Regions from separate parts of the Bacillus sp. SYZHCR11 genome, predicted to be linked through region 2. Evidence: a T-box and tRNA genes for the amino acid it is inferred to sense, from the RefSeq annotation. Region 2 holds a T-box; the other holds one or more tRNA genes.
The links. The T-box of region 2 lies ahead of tyrS (tyrosine--tRNA ligase). A T-box ahead of a tRNA ligase gene usually reads a tRNA of that ligase, here a tRNA-Tyr.
Positions count from the first base shown of each region.

Region 1: it encodes a tRNA-Tyr, which carries the amino acid that the T-box ahead of tyrS (tyrosine--tRNA ligase) is inferred to sense. The anticodon was not compared.

Region 1 covers NZ_JBXUND010000004.1:378,357-389,159, reverse strand. Annotated here, with positions in the region: gene pbp4b (penicillin binding protein PBP4B) at 1-762, opposite strand, end outside; gene AC2CGA_RS16685 (PTS transporter subunit EIIC) at 781-2,148, opposite strand; gene murQ (N-acetylmuramic acid 6-phosphate etherase) at 2,277-3,206, opposite strand; gene AC2CGA_RS16675 (GNAT family N-acetyltransferase) at 3,306-3,782, opposite strand; gene AC2CGA_RS16670 (2-thiouracil desulfurase family protein) at 3,801-4,253, opposite strand; tRNA gene AC2CGA_RS16665 (tRNA-Glu) at 4,434-4,505, shown strand; tRNA gene AC2CGA_RS16660 (tRNA-Val) at 4,509-4,584, shown strand; tRNA gene AC2CGA_RS16655 (tRNA-Thr) at 4,590-4,662, shown strand; tRNA gene AC2CGA_RS16650 (tRNA-Tyr) at 4,682-4,766, shown strand; tRNA gene AC2CGA_RS16645 (tRNA-Gln) at 4,771-4,842, shown strand; gene sigW (RNA polymerase sigma factor SigW) at 5,072-5,635, shown strand; gene rsiW (anti-sigma-W factor RsiW) at 5,649-6,275, shown strand; gene cdaA (diadenylate cyclase CdaA) at 6,442-7,263, shown strand; gene cdaR (CdaA regulatory protein CdaR) at 7,256-8,695, shown strand; gene glmM (phosphoglucosamine mutase) at 8,713-10,059, shown strand; gene glmS (glutamine--fructose-6-phosphate transaminase (isomerizing)) at 10,491-10,803, shown strand, end outside.
Region 2 covers NZ_JBXUND010000003.1:92,014-102,816, reverse strand. Annotated here, with positions in the region: gene AC2CGA_RS12330 (hypothetical protein) at 1-109, opposite strand, end outside; partial or broken gene AC2CGA_RS12325 (hypothetical protein) at 157-207, opposite strand; gene AC2CGA_RS12320 (cation diffusion facilitator family transporter) at 379-1,248, opposite strand; gene AC2CGA_RS12315 (TrmB family transcriptional regulator) at 1,471-2,277, shown strand; gene AC2CGA_RS12310 (AzlC family ABC transporter permease) at 2,350-3,081, shown strand; gene AC2CGA_RS12305 (AzlD domain-containing protein) at 3,078-3,401, shown strand; gene sr7p (small protein SR7P) at 3,442-3,561, opposite strand; gene tyrS (tyrosine--tRNA ligase) at 3,681-4,946, opposite strand; T-box leader at 4,997-5,229, opposite strand; gene acsA (acetate--CoA ligase) at 5,283-7,001, opposite strand; gene AC2CGA_RS12285 (GNAT family N-acetyltransferase) at 7,160-7,792, shown strand; gene AC2CGA_RS12280 (acetoin utilization AcuB family protein) at 7,817-8,461, shown strand; gene AC2CGA_RS12275 (acetoin utilization protein AcuC) at 8,458-9,624, shown strand; gene motS (flagellar motor protein MotS) at 9,634-10,323, opposite strand; gene motP (flagellar motor protein MotP) at 10,313-10,803, opposite strand, start outside.

The DNA of each region.
Region 1 (10,803 bases), on a different contig from region 2:
ACGTTCAGTAGCTGCGAATGCTTTTTCTTTGAAACCTTTTTGCAGCGGATTGAACAGTGTGTGCGTCAGTTTCAGCGGTTTGTACAGTTCTTGTTCCGCATAGGTATCAAGGGTTTTTCCGGTTATGTTTTCAATGATGCAGCCGAGAATCATGTAACCGATATCGCTGTATACGTGTTTTGTTCCCGGCTTGTATTCAAGCGGGATTTGGGTGAGAAAACGGATCGTTTTATCCCGTTCTTGTGAATATAAAGGGCCTGCGGTGTCCGGCTGATAGAAATAAAAGCTTGCCGGCAGACCGGATTGATGCTGGAGCACATCGATGACGCGTATGCGGTCTTTTTCTTGAATCGGATCGCTTTTTCTGTCTTTGAAATCAGGAAGGTAAGCCGAGACTTTTTGATACACATCAAGCTTTCCCTGGCTGACGAGTCGCTGTAGTGCAAAATTGGCCGCGTACATTTTTGTATTGGAAGCTAAATCAAACATGGTTGATGTTTTCATTTTTTTCGGACGAGATAAAAGGGTGTTCCCATCATATTTTTTGCTGTAGCCGTATGCTTTCTTTTTGATCACCCGTCCGTCCTTTACGACGACGAGGACGGCTCCGGGGAATCCTGCTGCGATGTCTTTTTCAATCATTTGATCAACCTTTCTGAGCTTTGCTGCGTCGTATAATTTGGATTGGGCTTCGGCTTTGTGCTGCGGCAGAAAAGAGAGGCTGATGACCATTGTGAGTATGGCGGCTGTCAGTGTTTTCATATTCTGATCCCTCCCGGTTTATTCAAATTCAGCAGCCATGTCATCCTTAAATCCGAACGCATAAGTGAAGACAAAGCCCGCCGCGTAAGAGATGAAGAGACCGATGATATACATAACGATTTGAGCCGGCTGTACGAGAAACGAGAGCGGAAGGCCGGAGACACCGATTGAAAAAGTCGCCACTTGAAAATGGGCTTGAAAGGCGCCGCCTATACCCGCTCCTAAACACGCCGTCAAAAACGGCCGGCCGAGCGGGAGCGTGACGCCGAAGATAAGCGGCTCCCCGATTCCGAGCAGACCGGATGGAAGTCCGCCGCCGATCGCTCTTTTTAATGAGGCTTTTTTTGTTTTCATAAAGATGGCGAAGGCCGCGCCTACTTGACCCGCGCCTCCCATCGCGAGAATCGGAAGAAGCGGGTCATCTCCGATTGATCGGATTAATTCCAAATGTACGGGAGTCAAGCCCTGATGCAGGCCGGTGACGACAAGAGGCAGGAAGGCGGCTCCCAGTACAAACCCTGAGAGCACTCCCCCGATATTCAGCAGCGACAATAAACCTGATGTAATCAGATCAGAAATAAAACCGCCTGCAGGGATAAAAACGACATATGTCACCAGCCCGGTGATAAGTAAAGACAATGTAGGCGTGACGATAATGTCGATGGATTGATGGACGTGCTTTCTGATAAACCGTTCGGTATAAGCGATAAAAACCGCCGCGAAAAGAACGCCGATTAATCCTCCCCTGCCAGGGAGCAGATTCTCTCCGAACAAACTGATATTGGCGATCTCAGGGTTAAGGATCAATATGCCCGCAAGGCCGCCCAACGCGGGTGTCCCGCCGAATTCCTTCGCCGCATTGATGCCGACAAGGACGCCGAGGTAAGCGAACAAGCCTGAACCGATAACCGTTAAAATAAGTGCGATTTGGGATTCTTTCGGGAGCCAGCCGGCCTGAATGACGGCTTTCGTAATACCGGTGATTAAACCTGATGCAATGAGTGCGGGAATAAGGGGAATGAAGATGCTTGATATTTTTCTCAGAAACAATTTGATGGGTGTGGTGTTTTTTCTGTTGAGATCGGCTTTTTTCCGTGAGGCGGCTTCTTTTAAATCAATGTTTTTTCCGGATGGCATAAGTTTTGCGAAAGCGTCGGCGACATGATTGACGACACCCGTGCCGAGAATGATCTGCAGTGTTTCGGCTTCGACGACGCCTATTACCCCGTCAAGCCGTTTCAGCGCCTCAATATCCGTTTTGTCCCGATCTAAAGGTGTAATCCTCAGGCGTGTCATACAGTGGGTAAAGCCTGAAATATTCGATGAACCGCCGCAATTGTCCAGGATATCTTTGGCCAGTGACTGATAAAATGCCTCTTTGCTCATGGAGATCCTCCTTTTTCCGTACGATTTTTCCCGGGGAGCTATGCCTGAAACGCGTCCTAAAAGCGCCTGCGCCGAACATGAAAACGGCGCGGGCTCGTAAAAGCACAATATTTTTCACCAAAGAACGATCAGCGTTCTTTTTCTCTTGAAACGTGCTGTTCAATGGCTTTATCAATGAATCCTTCTGATTCTTTGAGCAGTGCCTTCGCGTGTGTTTCGTCCGAATTCGTCTTCAGCATGACGATTGCCGTTTTGACATGGCTGCCTGCGGCCTCAAGCGTTTCTTTTGCCTTGTCGTACGGAACGCCCGTGATGCTTTGGATAATGCCGATTGCGCGTTCTTTCAATTTTTCGTTGCTGACATGAACGTCCACCATTAAATTTTCGTACACTTTGCCGCTTTTAATCATCACGGCCGTGGAAATCATGTTCAGAATCATTTTATGTGCCGTCGCGGCTTTCATTCGTGTTGACCCTGTAATCACTTCGGGGCCGACAATGACTTCGATGCTGTGATCGGCAAAGGTGCTGATCAAGGAGTTCTTATTGCATGTGAGCGCGACGGTTTTGGCGCCGATTGTTTTTGCATATTTCAGCGCACCGGCCGCATACGGCGTGCGCCCGCTTGCCGCGATGGCGATCACGGTGTCTTCTGCGGTAAGCCCGATCGTTTTGAGATCGAGAGCGCCGGTTTCCTCGCTGTCTTCTATACCTTCAGCCGCTTGCAAAAAGGCGTCTGCCCCTCCGGCCATCAGACCGATGACGGTGTCGGGACTTACGCTGTATGTAGGCGGGCATTCAACCGCATCCAGTACACCGAGTCTGCCGCTTGTCCCCGCTCCCGCATAAATCAGCCTGCCGTTTCGCCGTAAGGACTGATGGGCGAATTGAACGGCAATCTGAATATCGGGCAGCACCTGCTGAACGGCTTCAGCCACTTTGAAATCCTCTTCGTTAATGATGCGGAGAATTTCCATTGTGTCTGCCTGATGGATTGAAGCGGTCTGCGGATTTCTGGTTTCTGTGGTCAATCTGTGAATGTTAAGCCGGTCTGTCATGATTGTACCCTCCCAAGTCGTTAATACTTGAAGTATATGGGCTTCTGAATAGATGTTTCAAGAAAAATCGGCAAGGATGAGATGAATAATCAAGCGCTTTCACAAAAAATGATGCAGAATGTGCTGTTCACCGATCGGGCCGATCCTGCGCCGCCCTTTGTCAATAAAACCGGAAGACCGGTACAGGTTCTTTGCACGTTGATTGCGATGGTTTACAGCAAGCACGATTTCATCACACCAAGGAAAGTAATTTGCAACAAAAGCGGGGAGCTGCAGCATCGCTTGTTTGGCATAACCTTTTCCCTGATGCGGCGCATGTAATGACAGCGCACTCAGCAAAATGGCAGACACATTGTTCGAATACGGAGCAATGGTTTCTTTTGAGGTATGTAAAATAAAAAAACCGACGGGGCGGTCTTCTTTTAAAATGACTGTCGGGTAGCGATCCCGGATGACAAGCGCCTGCGGCAGGACATCTATCGGCAGAGCTGTGAACTTTTTATCTTCTTCACTCAGCACAAACCCGTTCAGCCCGTCTGCATGCTCCGGTTTATAAAAGGACAGGGCTACATCCATGATATCTACTCTCCTTTTTTATAATTGATCCAATTCATCTTCTGATAGAACACGGTAGCCTGCCCGTTTTAAAAGAGCGGAAGTGATGCCGTCTCCGAGTATTTTTTTTCCTGAGAAAGTGCCGTCATAGATAAAGCTGCTGCCGCAGGACGGACTGTTTTCTTTAAGGATGACCGTTGCGGCGCCTATTTCTTTTGCGTATGCTAACGTTTTTTCCGCGCCGTCCATATATAAAGCTGTAACGTCTTCGCCTGATGCCGTTACGATTCTTGCCGCTCCGTTCAGCACGTCTTCACCCGTGCCGCCGATGATTTCCGCCGGTTCGCGGGGAGTGGTGAAGCCGCCCAAAAGTTCGGGGCAGACCATAACAGCTTTCTTTTCTTCTACGAGTCTGCGGATTTTTTCCGAAGCGGCGTGAGAGCCGTTATATCTGCATTCGATACCGCCGAGACAAGAGCTGACTAAGATCATCTGTGTCCATTCCCTTCAATATTTTGATACTTTCATCATAAATGAAATAAGAGAGGAGGGATGAGTTTTTCAGTTAAAAAACGGGTAAAAAAGTTTGAAAATAAAAAAAATAATTTTTCTCTTTACAAATGGGGTACAACCTGTATATAATAACTTTTGTCAGCTCGACGCGGACACAGCGGCCCGTTGGTCAAGCGGTTAAGACACCGCCCTTTCACGGCGGTAACACGGGTTCGAATCCCGTACGGGTCATATGGAGGATTAGCTCAGCTGGGAGAGCATCTGCCTTACAAGCAGAGGGTCGGCGGTTCGAGCCCGTCATCCTCCACCATATTTGCCGGCCTAGCTCAATTGGTAGAGCAACTGACTTGTAATCAGTAGGTTGGGGGTTCAAGTCCTCTGGCCGGCACTGTTTTCCAAAAAAATACGGAGGGGTAGCGAAGTGGCTAAACGCGGCGGACTGTAAATCCGCTCCCTCAGGGTTCGGCAGTTCGAATCTGCCCCCCTCCACCATTTTTGGGCTATAGCCAAGCGGTAAGGCAACGGACTTTGACTCCGTCATGCGTTGGTTCGAATCCAGCTAGCCCAGTCTCAGACACCTTTTGCATAAAGGTGTCTTTTTTTATCGGCATTTTGTTTCGATTTTTGATTGTTCATCAGATATACTATTTTTAAGCTGCTGTTAAGGCAGTATATTCTGTATTTTCCATCTACACCCTGCCTGAAATTTGGTAAAATAAATGTAATAAAAAAATGAAACCTTTTAAAACAATCAACGTATAGATACAGACCGGTGAAGGGCAGAGGTAAGATAAAACATGGAAAACCTGATTAAAAAAAGAATCAAGCAAGTCAAAAAAGGCGATCAAAATGCGTTTGCAGAAATCGTTGACCTTTATAAAGATAAGATTTACCAGCTTTGCTACCGCATGCTCGGCAATGTGCACGAAGCGGAAGATATTGCGCAGGAAGCTTTTATCAGAGCGTATGTCAATATCGACAGTTTCGATATCAACAGAAAGTTTTCAACGTGGCTTTACAGAATTGCGACCAACCTGACCATTGACCGCATCCGCAAGAAAAAGCCTGATTACTATCTGGACGCAGAAGTAGCGGGAGCAGAAGGGCTGACGATGTATTCGCAGATCGCCGCGGACGGGGTTCTCCCTGAAGACGCCGTATTGTCATTGGAGCTGTCGGACACAATTCAGAAAAAGATTTTAAAGCTGCCTGACAAGTACAGAACGGTTATTGTATTAAAGTATATTGACGAACTCTCTTTAATTGAAATCGGGGAGATTCTGAATATCCCTGTCGGCACCGTCAAGACAAGGATACACAGAGGCAGAGAGGCTCTTAGAAAACAATTGAGGGATCTTTAAGTGGGGTGATGAAATGAGCTGTCCTGAACAGATTGTGCAGCTTATGCATAAGCATCTTGATGGAGATATCCTTCCTGAAGATGAAAACGTATTAAAACAACATTTGCAGTCATGCGGGAATTGCAAACGGCATTTTCATGAAATGGAGAAATCCGTAGCACTCGTCCGAAGCACATCGCATGTCACGGCCCCTGCTGATTTTACTGCCAAAGTTATGGCGAATCTTCCAAAAGAGAAAAAACGCGCTTCTGTAAAACGATGGATCAAAACTCATCCGATGATTGCAGCCGCAGCGGTTTTTGTGATTTTAATGGGCGGCGGTTTTTTCAACAGCTGGCATAATGACCACAATTTCAGTGTGTCCAAACAGCCGAACCTTGTCGTGCAGAATCACACGGTCACCGTCCCTGAAGGCGAGACCGTAAAGGGCGATGTCACAGTAAAAAACGGCAAGCTGTTCATTGAAGGAAAAGTCGACGGCAATGTGACCGTCGTCAACGGAGAAAAATACATGGCCTCAGCCGGACAAGTCACCGGGCAGATTGAAGAGATTAACCAATTGTTTGACTGGGTCTGGTACGAACTGAAATCGGCGGGACAGGGCGTCGTAAGCGCTTTGGACCCGAATGAAGATGAGTAAAGCGTATAATCGCTTTACTCTTTTTTTGTGCAACGCCGCGCCGGCTCATTTCACTTGAGAAATCAAAATGTGGTATAATGAGCACGCTATATGATGTACATATTGCTCATGCAGCACAATTCATAACGGAAAAAACGAAATGACTGAATTCTTGGAGGACGAGGAAATGGCTTTTGAGGACATCCCATTTTTGCAATACCTCGGCAATGCCGTTGATATTCTCCTTGTTTGGTATGTGATATATAAATTAATCATGGTCATACGCGGGACGAAGGCGGTTCAGCTTTTAAAAGGAATCGTCGTCATCGTATTGGTCCGGATGGCCAGTTCATATTTGGGACTCAGCACGCTTCAGTGGCTGATGGACCAAGCGATAACATGGGGATTTTTAGCGATCATCATTATATTCCAGCCTGAGCTGAGACGGGCGCTTGAACAGCTCGGACGGGGCCGGTTCTTTTCCAGGAGCGGAACCCCCGTGGAGGAAGCGCAGCATAAGACAATTGAAGCGATTACAAAATCGATCAGCTACATGGCGAAACGCCGCATCGGCGCACTCATCGCCATTGAGCGCGATACGGGAATGGGCGATTATATTGAGACGGGCATCCCGCTTAATGCGCAGGTCAGCTCGGAGCTTTTGATTAATATCTTCATCCCGAATACACCGCTGCATGATGGAGCGGTCATTATGAAAAATAACGAGATTGCGGCGGCTGCCTGTTATCTGCCGCTTTCTGAAAGCCCGTTTATTTCAAAGGAGCTGGGGACGCGTCACAGAGCGGCTGTCGGCATCAGTGAAGTGACGGACAGCTTAACCATTATTGTATCTGAAGAGACGGGCGCCATCAGTGTGGCCAAAAACGGAGACCTTCACAGAGAATTGACGGAAGAAGCACTGAAAGAAATGCTTGAAGCCGAGTTTAAGAAGAACGCCAGAGACACTTCTTCTAACCGCTGGTACTGGAGGGGCAAGAAAAATGGATAAATTCTTAAACAACCGCTGGGCTGTAAAGATCATTGCATTGCTCTTGGCGCTGCTGCTTTACGTTGCGGTTAACAACAACCAGGCGCCGACTCCGAAAAAGCCGGGGGAATCCTTTTTTCCGACATCAACGACTGACGAGGCTACGCTTACTGATATTCCTGTAAAAGCATACTACGATGAAGCGAACTATGTCGTCACCGGCGTGCCCCAGACGGTAAATGTCACGATTAAAGGCTCGACAAGCGCGGTGAAAAAGGCGAGACAGACGAAGAATTTTGAGATATACGCCGATATGAATAAGCTGAAGACCGGGACTCATAAGGTCGAATTGAAGGCGAAAAACGTATCGGACGGACTGACGATCTCCATTAACCCATCAGTCACGACGGTTACGATTCAGGAAAAAACGGCTGAGAGTTTTCCCGTGGAAGTTGAATACTACAATAAAAGCAAAATGAAAAAGGGATATACCCCTCAGCAGCCGATTATCAGCCCGAAAAACGTGCAGATTACAGGTTCGAAAAATGTGATTGATAACATTTCGCTTGTCAAAGCATCCGTGAACCTTGAAAATGCAAATGAGACCATTGAAAAGGAAGTGAAGGTGACCGTCTATGACAAAGACGGCAACGCACTTCCTGTTGATGTTGAACCGTCAGTCATTAAAGTGACGGTTCCCGTAGCCAGTCCGAGCAAAAAGCTTCCTTTCAAAATCGAAAGGAAGGGAAGTCTTCCGGACGGGGTGAGTGTTGCGAGTATTGACTCGAATCCGAGTGAGGTGACGGTTTACGGCCCGCAGGATGTGCTGGATTCACTGGAATTTATTGACGGCGTATCTCTTGATTTAGGCAAAATTGATAAAGATACCGATATCAATGCCGATATCCCGCTTCCTAAGGGCGTCACTAAGGTATCACCGGAAAAAATCACGCTTCATGTTAAAGTGGACAGTGAAGACAAAAAGGATTTTGACAATGTCGCAATCAAGACGGTCGGACTGGGAGGCTCACAGCAGATTGAGTTTCTCGACCCTGAATCGCAGGCGATAAATATTACGGCCAAAGGCTCTCCCGCCAACATTAAGGCGCTGAAAAAGTCGGACATTGAATTGTATGCCAATGTCTCGGACTTGGATGACGGAGAGCACTCTGTAAAGCTTGAAGTAAACGGCCCGCAAAACGTCACATGGTCCCTGTCAAAAGACACGGTTAAGATCAAGCTGACTTCTAAGAAAAACACAAGTTCAAATAAAAATGACGGCGGCTCCGCTGATTCCGGCAATAAGAACGGCACAAGCGGAGACGCAGACAAAGACAAGAGCAAGAACCGGGAAGACGACACTGACAGCGATCAGAATAAAAGTCAAAACCAGGATCAAAATCAAGACCAGGATGAAGACGGATCAAGCGCTGATTCTTCTTCAACAGAATGAAAAAGGAGCGATACAAAATGGGCAAGTATTTTGGAACAGATGGTGTAAGAGGTGTTGCCAACAGCGAGCTTACGCCAGAGCTGGCCTTTAAAGTGGGGCGTTTTGGCGGTTATGTCCTGACCAAAGATAAGCAGCGCCCGAAAGTGCTGATCGGCCGTGATACACGTATCTCCGGACATATGCTGGAGGGAGCCCTTGTCGCCGGACTTTTATCGATCGGAGCTGAAGTGATGCGCCTCGGCGTTATTTCTACGCCGGGGGTATCCTATTTAACGAAAGCCATGGATGCTGAGGCGGGCGTCATGATCTCCGCTTCTCACAACCCCGTACAGGATAACGGAATTAAATTTTTCGGAGGGGACGGCTTTAAGCTTTCTGATGAGCAGGAGGCCGAGATTGAACGTCTCATGGAGGAACCGGAAGATAAGCTGCCGAGACCGACAGGCGCGGACCTCGGGCTTGTGAACGATTATTTTGAAGGCGTTCAAAAGTATCTGCAATTTTTAAAACAGACGGCGGACGAAGATTTTACAGGCATTCATGTAGCGCTTGACTGCGCCCATGGTGCGACATCTTCCATTGCGACGCACCTTTTTGCCGATCTCGATGCTGACGTATCTACAATGGGGACGTCTCCGAACGGATTAAACATTAATGATGGCGTCGGTTCTACACACCCGGAAGCGCTGAGTGCTTTCGTCAAAGAAAAAAACGCCGATATCGGCCTTGCGTTTGACGGAGACGGCGACCGCCTCATTGCCGTTGATGAAAAAGGAAACATCGTCGACGGCGATCAGATCATGTACATATGCGCGAAGTATTTGAAATCAGAAGGCCGTCTGAAGGATGATACCGTCGTATCGACCGTGATGAGCAACCTCGGTTTCTACAAAGCGCTTGAAAAAGAAGAAATCAAAAGCGTTCAAACGGCAGTCGGCGATCGCTATGTCGTAGAAGCGATGAAAAAAGACGGCTATAATGTCGGCGGCGAGCAGTCAGGGCACCTTATTTTCCTTGATTACAACACTACCGGCGACGGTCTTTTGTCCGCGATCATGCTTGTGAATACGCTGAAGGCGTCCGGCAAAACCCTTTCAGAACTTGCGGATGAAATGAAAAAATTCCCGCAGCTCTTAGTGAACGTGAAAGTGACGGATAAATATAAGGTAGAAGAAAACGCTAAGGTGAAGGCCGTGATTTCTGAAGTGGAAAAAGAAATGAACGGAGACGGCCGGATTTTAGTGCGCCCGTCAGGCACCGAACCGCTCGTACGCGTGATGGCGGAAGCGAGAACAAAAGAGCTTTGTGACGAATATGTCACAAAAATCGTGGATGTCGTGCGGACAGAAATGGGAGCGGAGTAGCGAAGTTTATAAGCAGAGAGCGAACAAGACAAGTGCGATCAGCATAAAATGATAGTAAACATGATGCCGGGGCGGCAAAAAATAATTGACCGTCCTTGGCACATGCTGTAAAATCAAGCTTGTTCAGCCTTTGTTTTTCACTTGCAGGAAAGGCGGGATTGTTTGCATCTTTTATAATTACAGCGCCCGAACTAAGCGCCCGAAAAACGGCTTAGTTGACGAGGATGGAGGTTATCGAATTTTCGGCGGATGCCTCCCGGCTGATTCATTTAGATCACAGCCGTAAGGATTTCTTCAAACCGGAGGGGCGACTCTCCGAACAAAGGGAAATCACATGATCTTCCAAAAAAACATGTGGGAGGGGACGATTGAAAGTCCCCTTGTAATTTGACTTTCTTCGTCTCCTTTTACACCTTTAGGAGGAAGAAAATATGTGTGGAATTGTAGGTTACATCGGTCAGCTTGATGCGAAAGAGATTTTGTTAAAAGGATTAGAGAAGCTTGAGTACCGCGGCTATGACTCTGCCGGTATCGCTGTGGCGAATGAGCAGGGCGTGCATGTGTACAAAGAAAAAGGCCGCATCGCCGACCTTCGTGAAGTGGTGGATCACACGGTTGAATCTCAAGCGGGAATCGGCCATACACGCTGGGCGACTCACGGCGAACCAAGCTTCCTGAACGCTCACCCGCATCAAAGCGCACTCGGCCGCTTTACACTTGTTCATAACGGTGTGATCGAGAACT
Region 2 (10,803 bases):
CCGGTGATGGGTCCGTCTTCTGCTGCGGGAGCGGTGTGTCCGGTGATGACTCCGTCTTCTGCTGCGGGAACGGTGTGTCCGTTTTCTGCTGCGGGAACGGCGCGAACATTTTTTGGAAACCGGTTCTTGGTATAAATACTCCCCTAAACCTTCTCTTTCCGCAACGGCAACTCCATGTTCAATTTCTTTAACAGAAATAGCGTTCAATTCTGTTCACCTCCCTTTTTCTTTACAACATAACGTATGAAATGTACCCCTCACGTGTATAAGCTTCTCTCTCATATGAGCGAGAAATAGTCATTTATACAACAAAAAGACCCGTGGAAACGGGCCTTTTGCAGGCATTTTGCAGGGAACAAACGCAAACTTAAGATCGATTTATTTCTTCCTCTCGCTCTCCGGCTCGGGGTGAATCATTACCTGTGCTTGTTTGAATTCATTCGTAATAGCTCTTTCAATGCGGTCACACAGGTCGTGCACGTCTTTAATCGCCACGTGAGAGGCTACGACCAAGTGAAAATCAATATACTCCTGCGGGCCGGAGCGTCTTGTACGAAAATCGTGAATTTCAATAAATTCCTGTTGAAATGTTTCGATAATCTTTAAAATTGTTTTTTCTTCCTCTTCCGACAAACGGGTATCAATCAGCGGCGGGAATGCTTCTTTCATTAACTTAAACGCTTCATATATGATATACACCGCCAGCACCATACCTATAATAGGATCAAGTATGTACCACTCCGTTAAGGTAACGACCAAAAGGCTTGCCGCTACGCCTAATGATGTGTACACGTCAGTCAGTAAATGCAGGGCATTCGATTTCATTGCCACGGAATTAACCTTTTCGGCTTCTCTTTTTACGAACTTCGAAACGATCAAATTAATGAGAGCCCCCGCAAGCATCACAACGATTCCCAATACGGGCAGATGAACCGGAGCCGGGTTGACCAGTTTTTGAACGCATTCATATATCATCCAAATCCCTGCCGCAAAAATCAGCATCGTCTCGATGGTCCCCGACAGATTCTCGACTTTTCCATGACCGTACGGATGCCCTGTATCAGCCGGCTTTTTTGAAATCCTGACGGAGATAAAGGCGATGAAGGCGGCGATCAAATCTAAAAAAGAATGAATGGCTTCCGAAAGTATCGCGACAGATCCGGTTATTATCCCCACCACTATTTTGAGCATGACGACCAGGGAATTACTTATAACCGATAAAAAAGCGATTTTAGAGGTGTTTTCCACCGTGATCCTCCTCTTTTTGACTTCTTGTATTTATCGTATCAAACGGCATTCGTGTGGGTCTACGGCAACGTTTTTCACAAAAGCCATACATGTAACTCACTATAAACTAAGTTGGAAAGCGACAAAACAGGCGAACCTTTCTTTCAGCACTCAAGTCCCATTGACAAGATATAACCGCTTACATTATAGTAGTTTCATGAATAACCACTACGGAGGATGTTTATGGACGATGTTCTGAAAGAATTACAGAAGTTTGGATTTTCTCAATATGAATGTAAAGCATATATCGGCTTGTTGAAACACTCGCCTGTTACCGGATATGAAATCAGCAAAAGGTCAGGCGTCCCCCGCTCAATGATCTATGAGGTATTGGGGAAATTAGTTGATAAAGGCGCTGTCCATATTGTGCCGTCTGATCCGGTTACATATGCCCCGCTGGCCGGAAAGGAATTAATCGACCGGCTCCGGCACGATTTCGAGAGCTCATTCGGCTACCTTGAGGAAAAGTTATTGGCGCTGGAAAGCGAGCAGGAGATGAATGTCATCCGCCGCATCAGCACAAATGATCATGTCATCAATGAGATGAAGGAAATGATTGAAAAAGCCGAGGAAGAGTTGTGGCTGTCTGTCTGGGAACAGCAGATTCCCTTTATTCAAGAAGCCGCTAATAAACGCGCCGCCGAACAATTGCCCGTCTTTTCGATTGTGTTCGGCCCTCCGGAAGTGAAGCTCGGAAATACGACAAATCATAATATGTCTCCTGAAGTGGCGGAGAAACGGATGGGCGGAAGATTAACGATAGCTGCCCGAGATAATAAAGAAGTCTTAATCGCCAATTTTTCTCCGCAGACGAATGCCTGGGCCATTAAATCAGAAGACCCCGCTCTCGTTCTCGTGGCCATGGAATATATGAGGCACGATCTGATGTTCGCAGAGCTTGTGAAAGAAGTCGGAGCTGAAAAAGTTGAAGGCCTGATGAAACAAAACCATTCGTTATTTCATGTCGTCACCGGAAATCGGTTCATATAAATGTGAACCGTATTTTCTTTGATTTTTTCATTAGTCGTTATCATTATAATCTCTATGAAAGGAGTATAAAAAATGATTAACACAGAAGTGCAAAAAACCGCCGTTTCCCGGGAAATGAACGATACGTTTTTACAGGGGGTGCGGGATTGTGTGCCTACGCTGCTGGGCTATATGAGCATCGGTTTTGCTTTCGGCATCGTCGGGGTTGCCTCTCATCTAAGCATTCTTGAAATCTGTTTGTTATCCTTGTGTGTCTATGCCGGCGCCGCCCAATTTATTATTTGCTCGCTCCTTGTTTCCGGGAGTCCGATTTCCGCCATTATTTTAACGACGTTTATCGTCAATCTGCGTCACCTTCTGCTGAGCCTGACCATCGCGCCGTATTTCACGAAATACTCTCTGGCGAAAAATATCGGCTTCGGGGCTCTGCTTACTGACGAATCTTTCGGAGTAGCGGTGAACAAAGCGGCTCAGAACGGCAGGTTATACGATAAGTGGATGAACGGCCTCAATATAACCGCTTACATGTGCTGGGTTATTTCCTGCGTGATGGGCGGGCTTCTCGGACAATGGATATCTGATCCTTACGCTCTCGGCCTGGACTTTGCTTTGCCCGCTATGTTTGCGGCGCTGCTTGTGCTGCAATTGCAGTCGTCCGCTTCGGAAAAGCTGAAGCACAGCCTCTCCTTAATTCTCTATATGATCATTTTTATGGTCTTGTTATCGTATTTCGTCCCGTCACACATCGCGGTCATCGTCTCAACCGTGATTGTGGCAACGATCGGGGTGGTGACGGACAAATGAGCATCAGCACACAAATGATCTGGATTATACTCGGCTGCATGATTGTTACACTTGTGCCGCGCATTGTTCCGTTTATATTTGTCCGGAACATTCAGATGCCTGAATTGGCTTTAAAATGGCTCTCCTTTATTCCGCTTTGCATTTTGACGGCTCTGGTAACGGAAAGCATGATTGTGAAAACAAACAGCGCTTTGACCTTTGATTGGAAAGCAATGATCGTTCTCATTCCGACATTGCTTTGCGCGATGCTGACAAAAAGCTTATCCATCACGGTCATCACGGGAGTCGTGCTGATGGCCGCCGTCAGGCTGATATGGTGACAATCAAAAGCCTCCATTCCATAGAATGGAGGCTTTACCTTTATGATGTCGGATTTTCTTCTTCCGTCTCTGATTCCTCGGCTTCGGCGTTTATGCTTTGCTGCTGTTCCCAATGATCCCGCTGCAATCTTTCTTTGGCGATGGTAAACATGAAATTCACGGCGCAGCACCCCTTCCCTGTTTTGCTTATACTATGTACTGTACTCATTTCCCCGTGCAGTATTCACAAAACATAAAAAAGCAGCCTGCCGCATGGAGCGGCCGGACTGCTTTTTATTTTCAGTACGTGATCAGGAAGTATTTTTTCTTTCCGCGGCGCAGTACGGTAAATTGATCTTCAATGCGGTCTTCCGCAGTCAGAAGATGCCCGATGTCCGTCCGGCGCTCGCCGTTAATGTAAACAGCTCCGTTTTGAATGTCTTCGCGGGCCTGCCGTTTTGAAGGCGACAATTTAGATTCCACTAGCACGTCTACTAAAGACAGTTCTTCAGAGCGGTCTTTTTCAAACGAAGGTACATCTTTAAATCCTACCTTGACGTCTTGAGCGGAAAGCTCTTTAATATTGCCGCTGAACAGCGCCTGGGAGATATGAACGGCCTGCTCAAGCGCTTCACGGCCGTGTACAAGAACCGTCACCTCTTCAGCGAGACGTTTCTGCGCTTCTCTTTTCTCAGGAGCTGTCTCCGTTTTTTCAGCATAAGCTTCAATTTCCTCTTTTGACAAGAAAGTAAAGTATTTTAAGTATTTGACGACGTCGCGGTCATCAGTATTGATCCAGAACTGGTAGAATTCGTACGGCGATGTTTTTTCTTTATCAAGCCAAATGGCGCCGCCTTCCGTTTTGCCGAATTTCGTGCCGTCAGCTTTTGTGACGAGCGGAATGGTAAGACCGAAAGCTTTCGCCCCTTCTTCTTCTGATTTTCTGATCAGTTCAAGACCGGCCGTGATGTTGCCCCACTGGTCACTGCCTCCGATTTGGAGTTTGCAGTTCTTTTCTCTGTACAGATTCAGAAAATCGTAGGATTGCAGGATCATGTAGCTGAATTCCGTGTAAGAAATTCCGGTTTCAATTCTTGAGCTTACAGTATCTTTCGCAAGCATGTAGTTAATTCCGAAGTTCTTTCCGACGTCACGGAGAAATTCAATGATGCTCAGCTTTCCGATCCAATCAAAGTTGTTCGCTATGACAGCGGGGTTTTCTCCTGCCTCGAAATCTAAAAATCGGGAAAGCTGATTTTTAATTTTTTGCGACCATTCGACAACGATATCCTGAGTATTTAACGTACGCTCCGCTTTTTTGCCGCTCGGATCGCCGATCAGTCCCGTCGCGCCGCCTACAAGCGCAATCGGATGGTGGCCTGCAAGCTGGAAACGGCGCAGTGTCAATATCGGCAGAAGGTGTCCGATGTGCAGGCTGTCAGCCGTCGGGTCAAACCCTGAGTATAAACGGATTTTTTCTTCGCTCAGCTGTTTATTCAGTCCTTCTTCATCCGTCATTTGCTGGATTAAGCCGCGGAATGATAAATCCTCTAATAAGTTAGTCATTTTGTCTGCTCCTTTGTTTATGAAAATAAAAAACGCCCCTTCGTTTAAAACGAAGGGACGATATAATCGCGGTACCACCCTACTAATAAAAACATAAAAAAGCTTTTATCACTCTTTTTGATAACGGACCGTGTCCGTTCTTTCACTACTGAAAGCCTTGGAATAGCTTTGTTCGCAAAAGCGGTTCATGAGTGTATTCGGCATATCTTATGTGCTGATTTTCACCGGCCATCAGCTCTCTGGAACAATCAGATATCCTACTTGTCTCAATCAAAACCTTTTCTTATGAAGCTTACTCATTTTTAACATAAATAAAATACGATGTCAACGCCGTCTTTAATCTTCCATTGTTGACAGGTCGCCTGCCGGCAGGTTCAGCTCCCATGCCTTCAGCACACGTCTCATGATTTTTCCGCTCCGTGTTTTCGGAAGTTTATCTTTGAATTCAATTTCCCGCGGTGCGGCATGCGCGGCAAGCCCCTGTTTTACAAAGAGGCGAATGTCCTCCTTCAGCTGATCAGATGGCTCATGCCCTTCTCTGAGCGCGATAAACGCTTTAATAATTTCTCCCCGGACAGGGTCCGGCTTTCCGATGACGCCGGCTTCGGCAATCGCCGGATGTTCAACAAGTTTGCTTTCGACTTCAAACGGGCCGACGCGCTCGCCGGATGTCATGATGACATCATCGACTCTGCCTTGGAACCAAAAATAACCGTCTTCATCCATATAAGCAGAATCTCCGGAAACATACCAGCCGCCCGGCATAAAATAAGAATCATATTTCTCTTTGTTGTTCCAAATGGAATCCATCATCGACGGCCAGCCCTTTTTAATGGCGAGATTTCCCATTCGGTACGGCGGAAGCTCATTTCCCTGATTGTCAACGATCGCCGCTTCCACTCCCGGAATCGGTTTCCCCATTGAGCCCGGCTTGATCTCCATGCAAGGATAATTGCAGATGAGCTGTCCGCCCGTTTCTGTCATCCACCACGTGTCGTGGATGCGCTTGCCGAATACTTTATGTCCCCACTTGATGACCTCGGGGTTCAAAGGTTCTCCGACACTCAGGACGTGACGAAGTGAAGTAAGGTCAAATTTGGATGCCATTTCATCTCCGGCGCCCATAAGCATTCTGAAAGCCGTCGGAGCGCTGTACCAGACGCTGACACCAAGCTTCTCAATCGTGCCGTACCAGTTTTCCGGACTGAATCTGCCGCCGACGATCACATTCGCCGCTCCGTTCAGCCACGGCGCAAATATCCCGTACACCGTCCCGGTCACCCAGCCCGGGTCCGCAGTGCACCAATAAATATCGTCTTCTTTAAGATCAAGCACCCACTTGCCGGTCTGGTATTGCTGAATCATGGCTTCATGAACGTGGAGCACACCTTTTGGCGTTCCGGTAGATCCTGATGTGTAGTGAAGCAGGTAGCCGTCTCTTCTGTCCATCCATTCAATATCAAGTCTCGTGCTTTCTCCCTCAGCCGCTTTATCATAATGAATGATTTTATCTCCCGCTTCTTTGCTGCCGCCGACAATGAAAATATGCTCGAGGTCGGGCAGGCTGTCCGCCGGAATCCGTTCGGCCAGTTCAGGTGTCGTCACGACAACCTTTGCCTGGCTGTTCAACAGGCGGTCTTTGACGGCGCCTTCCATAAACGCTTCAAATAAAGGGCCGGCGATCGCACCGATTTTAATTGCGCCGAGCATGATAAAGTACAGCTCCGGCGAACGCGGCATGAAAATAAAAACGCGGTCCCCTTTTTCCACGTTTCCATACCGTCTCAGTACATTTCCCGCCCGGTTCGATTCCTCCATCATTTCTTTAAATGTGTATTTTTCATTCCGATTTGCGTCCTTGTAATACAGCGCTACTTTGTTTTTTCGAAATGATTCGGCATGACGGTCAATTGCTTCGTACGCCGCATTCAGCTTCCCCGTCTGATGCCAGGAAAACTCCGCTTCGACCTCTTTCCAATCGAAGCTGCGGTACGTTTCCTCATAATTTCGCAGATGATAATTCCCCTTTTCCGCCGGCAACGCTTTCAAATTCATGCAACATCCCCCTTTGCTTATCTATAGACTAATTATAGTAGATGTTCACAGTTTTCTCAATTTTTAAAATATAAATTACAACACTATTGAAAACGCTTTATATTTTGTTATGCTTAAGAGAGATGTGTTTTTATTAAGAACCGACAGGCGGTGAATCAGTGAAACATCATAAAACGTACCATTCTTCATCAATTCAGACAGCAGCCGGCCCTCTATTGGTAGAAGGGCCCGTTCCTCCAAAGGACCTAGCACAGTATGAGTTTCATGAAGGCCTGACAGCCTTTCGCCTTCCTCATGAACAGCACAAAGCGTTAATCGAGATCGCCGGGCTTCCTGAAGGTCGGATCATTATCGCCAGGGACGGACAGACGATTATCGGCTATGTGACGTATTTATATCCTGATCCGCTTGAACGGTGGTCTGACGGCAATATGGAAGATCTCCTTGAGCTCGGGGCGATCGAGGTCGCTCCCGGCTACAGGGGCTGTTCTGTCGGAAAAACGTTGCTGACAGTCAGCATGATGGATGAACAGATGGAACGCTACATCATCATGACGACGGAATATTACTGGCATTGGGATTTAAAAGGAATGAAAAAAGATGTGTGGGAATACAGAAAGATCATGGAAAAGATGATGAATGCCGGGGGTCTTGTCTGGTTTGCAACGGATGAACCGGAAATCAGCTCTCATCCGGCCAATTGTCTGATGGCCCGCATCGGCAGGCACGTCAGTCAGGAGTCAATTGAACAGTTCGACAGGCTTCGTTTTTATCAGCGGTTTATGTATTGACTGACATACAAAGGGGATAAAAAGATGATTGCAGAACAAATCATGAAACGGGACGTCATCACCGTCTCAAAACACGACTCCGTTGAAACAGCCGTCCGTAAAATGAAGGTATATCATATCCGCCATCTCCCTGTCATCAACGACGAGCTGCATGTCATCGGTATTGTCACAGACAGAGACATTAAACAGGCCGGCCCCGGCAGCTTCGAACAAAAGGAACGCGGCGCGTTTCTGACAAACAAAGTGGAGACCATTATGAAGCGGAATGTCATCTGCGCCCATCCGCTTGATTTTGTGGAAGAAATATCCGCTTCCTTTTATGAGCACGGCATCGGCTGTCTGCCGATTACGGTAAATCATAAGCTGACGGGCATTTTAACGAAAACCGACGTGCTACGGACTTTCGTCAGCCTGACAGGCGCGGCCCAGCCGGGATCACAGGTGGAAATCCTGGTGACGGATATGACAAAAAGCCTTGCTGATCTCAGCTGCATGTGCCGTGATCTTCAGCTGCAAATCCTGAGTGTGCTCGTCTATCCCCATGATTCCGCCGGGTCGAACATTCTCGTCTTCCGGGTGAAGACGATGAATCCGCTCCCTTTTATCCGTGCCGTTCATGAAGCCGGATACAATGTCTTATGGCCGAAACATTTGAGGGATCAGCCATGAGAGACAGCGTTTTTGTTTACTCGCCTTCTTATCAGACGTATCAATTTCATCAGGATCATCCGTTCAATCAGCAGCGCGTGCTTTTAACATACGATCTGCTTCAGGCGGCGGACGCGTTTGACGATGGAGACATCGTCACACCGCGCACGGCCACTAAAGAAGAGCTGGCTCTCGTTCATACGGAGGATTATATACAGGCGGTGGAACTTGCGGGTGCGGGCCGGCTCCCTGCCGCAGAAGGAGAAAGCTACGGTCTCGGAACGGAAGACACCCCCGTTTTTGCCGGCATGCATGAAGCTGCGTCGCTTCTGGTGGGCGGCACCTTAACAGCGGCAGATTATGTCATGACGGGACAAGCCAGGCATGCCTGCAATTTAGGAGGAGGCCTTCACCACGGCTTCCGCGGCAGGGCGTCAGGCTTTTGTATCTATAATGACAGCGCCGTGGCCATCCAATACATCCAGAAGAACTACGGGGCAAAAGTGTTATACATTGATACAGACGCCCACCACGGCGACGGCGTTCAATTTACGTTTTACGACAGGTCTGATGTCTGCACTGTTTCTTTTCACGAGACCGGGCGTTATTTATTTCCCGGGACGGGGCAGGTACTGGAAAAAGGAAGCGGACAAGGCTACGGCTATTCTTTTAACATTCCGCTGGACGCTTTTACAGAGGACGATTCCTTTCTCCACGCTTACAAAACGGCCGCCTCTGAAATTGCGGCTTTTTTTAAGCCGGATGTGATTCTTACCCAAAACGGTGCGGACGCCCATTATTACGACCCATTGACACACCTGTCCAATACAATCTCCATTTATCAGGAGATCCCGCGGCTCGCTCATTCATTAGCCCATCAATATTGCAGCGGCAGATGGATCGCGGTCGGCGGCGGCGGATACGATATTTGGAGAGTCGTCCCGAGAGCATGGAGCCGCATTTGGCTTGAGATGAAAGGGATTGATCCCGGGGAGCGCATACCGCAGAAATGGATTGATAAATGGCAGAAGCATTCCCCCTGCACGCTGCCCGCTTTTTGGAGTGATCCTGAACAATTATATCCTCCGATTCCACGCAAAGAAGAAATTTCAGAAAAAAATGCCCAAACCGTGGAAAAAGCACTTTTTGCCATCCGGTCTGAGCAGCGGTATAAAACAAAATAAAAAACGACCTTATGAGGAGGTCGTTTTTTTGATCACGATTTCTACACGGCGGTTTTCTTTCATATGTCCGGGACTTTTGTTGTCCTTCACAGGTTTCGTATCCGCATACCCGGCAGAGATAAACCGTTTGGCGGAAAAGTCTTCATTCGCGGTAAAATACCGGATCACACTCGCCGCTCTTGCAGACGACAGCTCCCAGTTCGACGGGAATTGATAGGTGGAAATCCGGCGGCTGTCCGTATGGCCTTCTACCTGTATGTCATTCGGAATTGTTTTTAAAAGCACCGCGATCTGATGCAGAACCGGCTCGGCGTTTTTCAGCACATCCGCTTTTCCCGTCTGAAACAGAACGGCCTCCTGCAGCACAAGAACCACTCCGCGCTCATCGCGCTTCGCCGTCAATTTGGAACTCAAATGATGCGCTTTTATGTATGTCTTCACGTTTTGTAACAGCAAATCCTGTTCTTTATTTTCGTTTGCTTTGTCTGATGACGCCGGTTCACCTCCGCTGCCGTTTGTATGAATCGATGAAACGGCAGATTGAAATTTTTCCGCGTCTATTTGCGACATCGAAAAAAGCAAGATAAAGAACACGAGAATGAGCGTGATCAAGTCAGCGAACGTCACCATCCATCTCGGTGAACCGCCGGAATGTTCCGGTTTGTTTCTTCTTTCAAAACGCTCTTTTCTAAGCTTCATGGACAGCGCCCTTTTTCTTGTTCGCAGGCTGTCCTTTACGCCAGTCTTCTCTTGAGCTGAAGACGACGAGCTGACTTTCGAGGTTGCGGGGATTTTTGCCCGATTGGATGCCGACAACCCCTTCGATCATGACCTGTTTGATGAAAATTTCACTTTCCGTTTTTTCTTCAAGCTTTGCCGCGATTGGGATAAACACCAAATTGGCAAGCAGCGCTCCGTACAGCGTCGTCAATAGCGCAACGGCCATGTTCGGTCCGAGGGTATGCGGATCATTTAAGTTTTTGAGCATGAGAACGAGTCCGACAAGCGTCCCAATCATTCCCCAGGCGGGTGCGAAATCACCGGCTTTTTCAAAAACGCGTCTTCCTTTTCTGTGTCTTTCTTCCATTGCGGCGATCTCAGAATCCATCACCAGCCGGATCGTTTCCTCGTCCCAGCCGTCAATCGCAAGCAAAAGCCCTTTTTTTAAAAACGGATCTT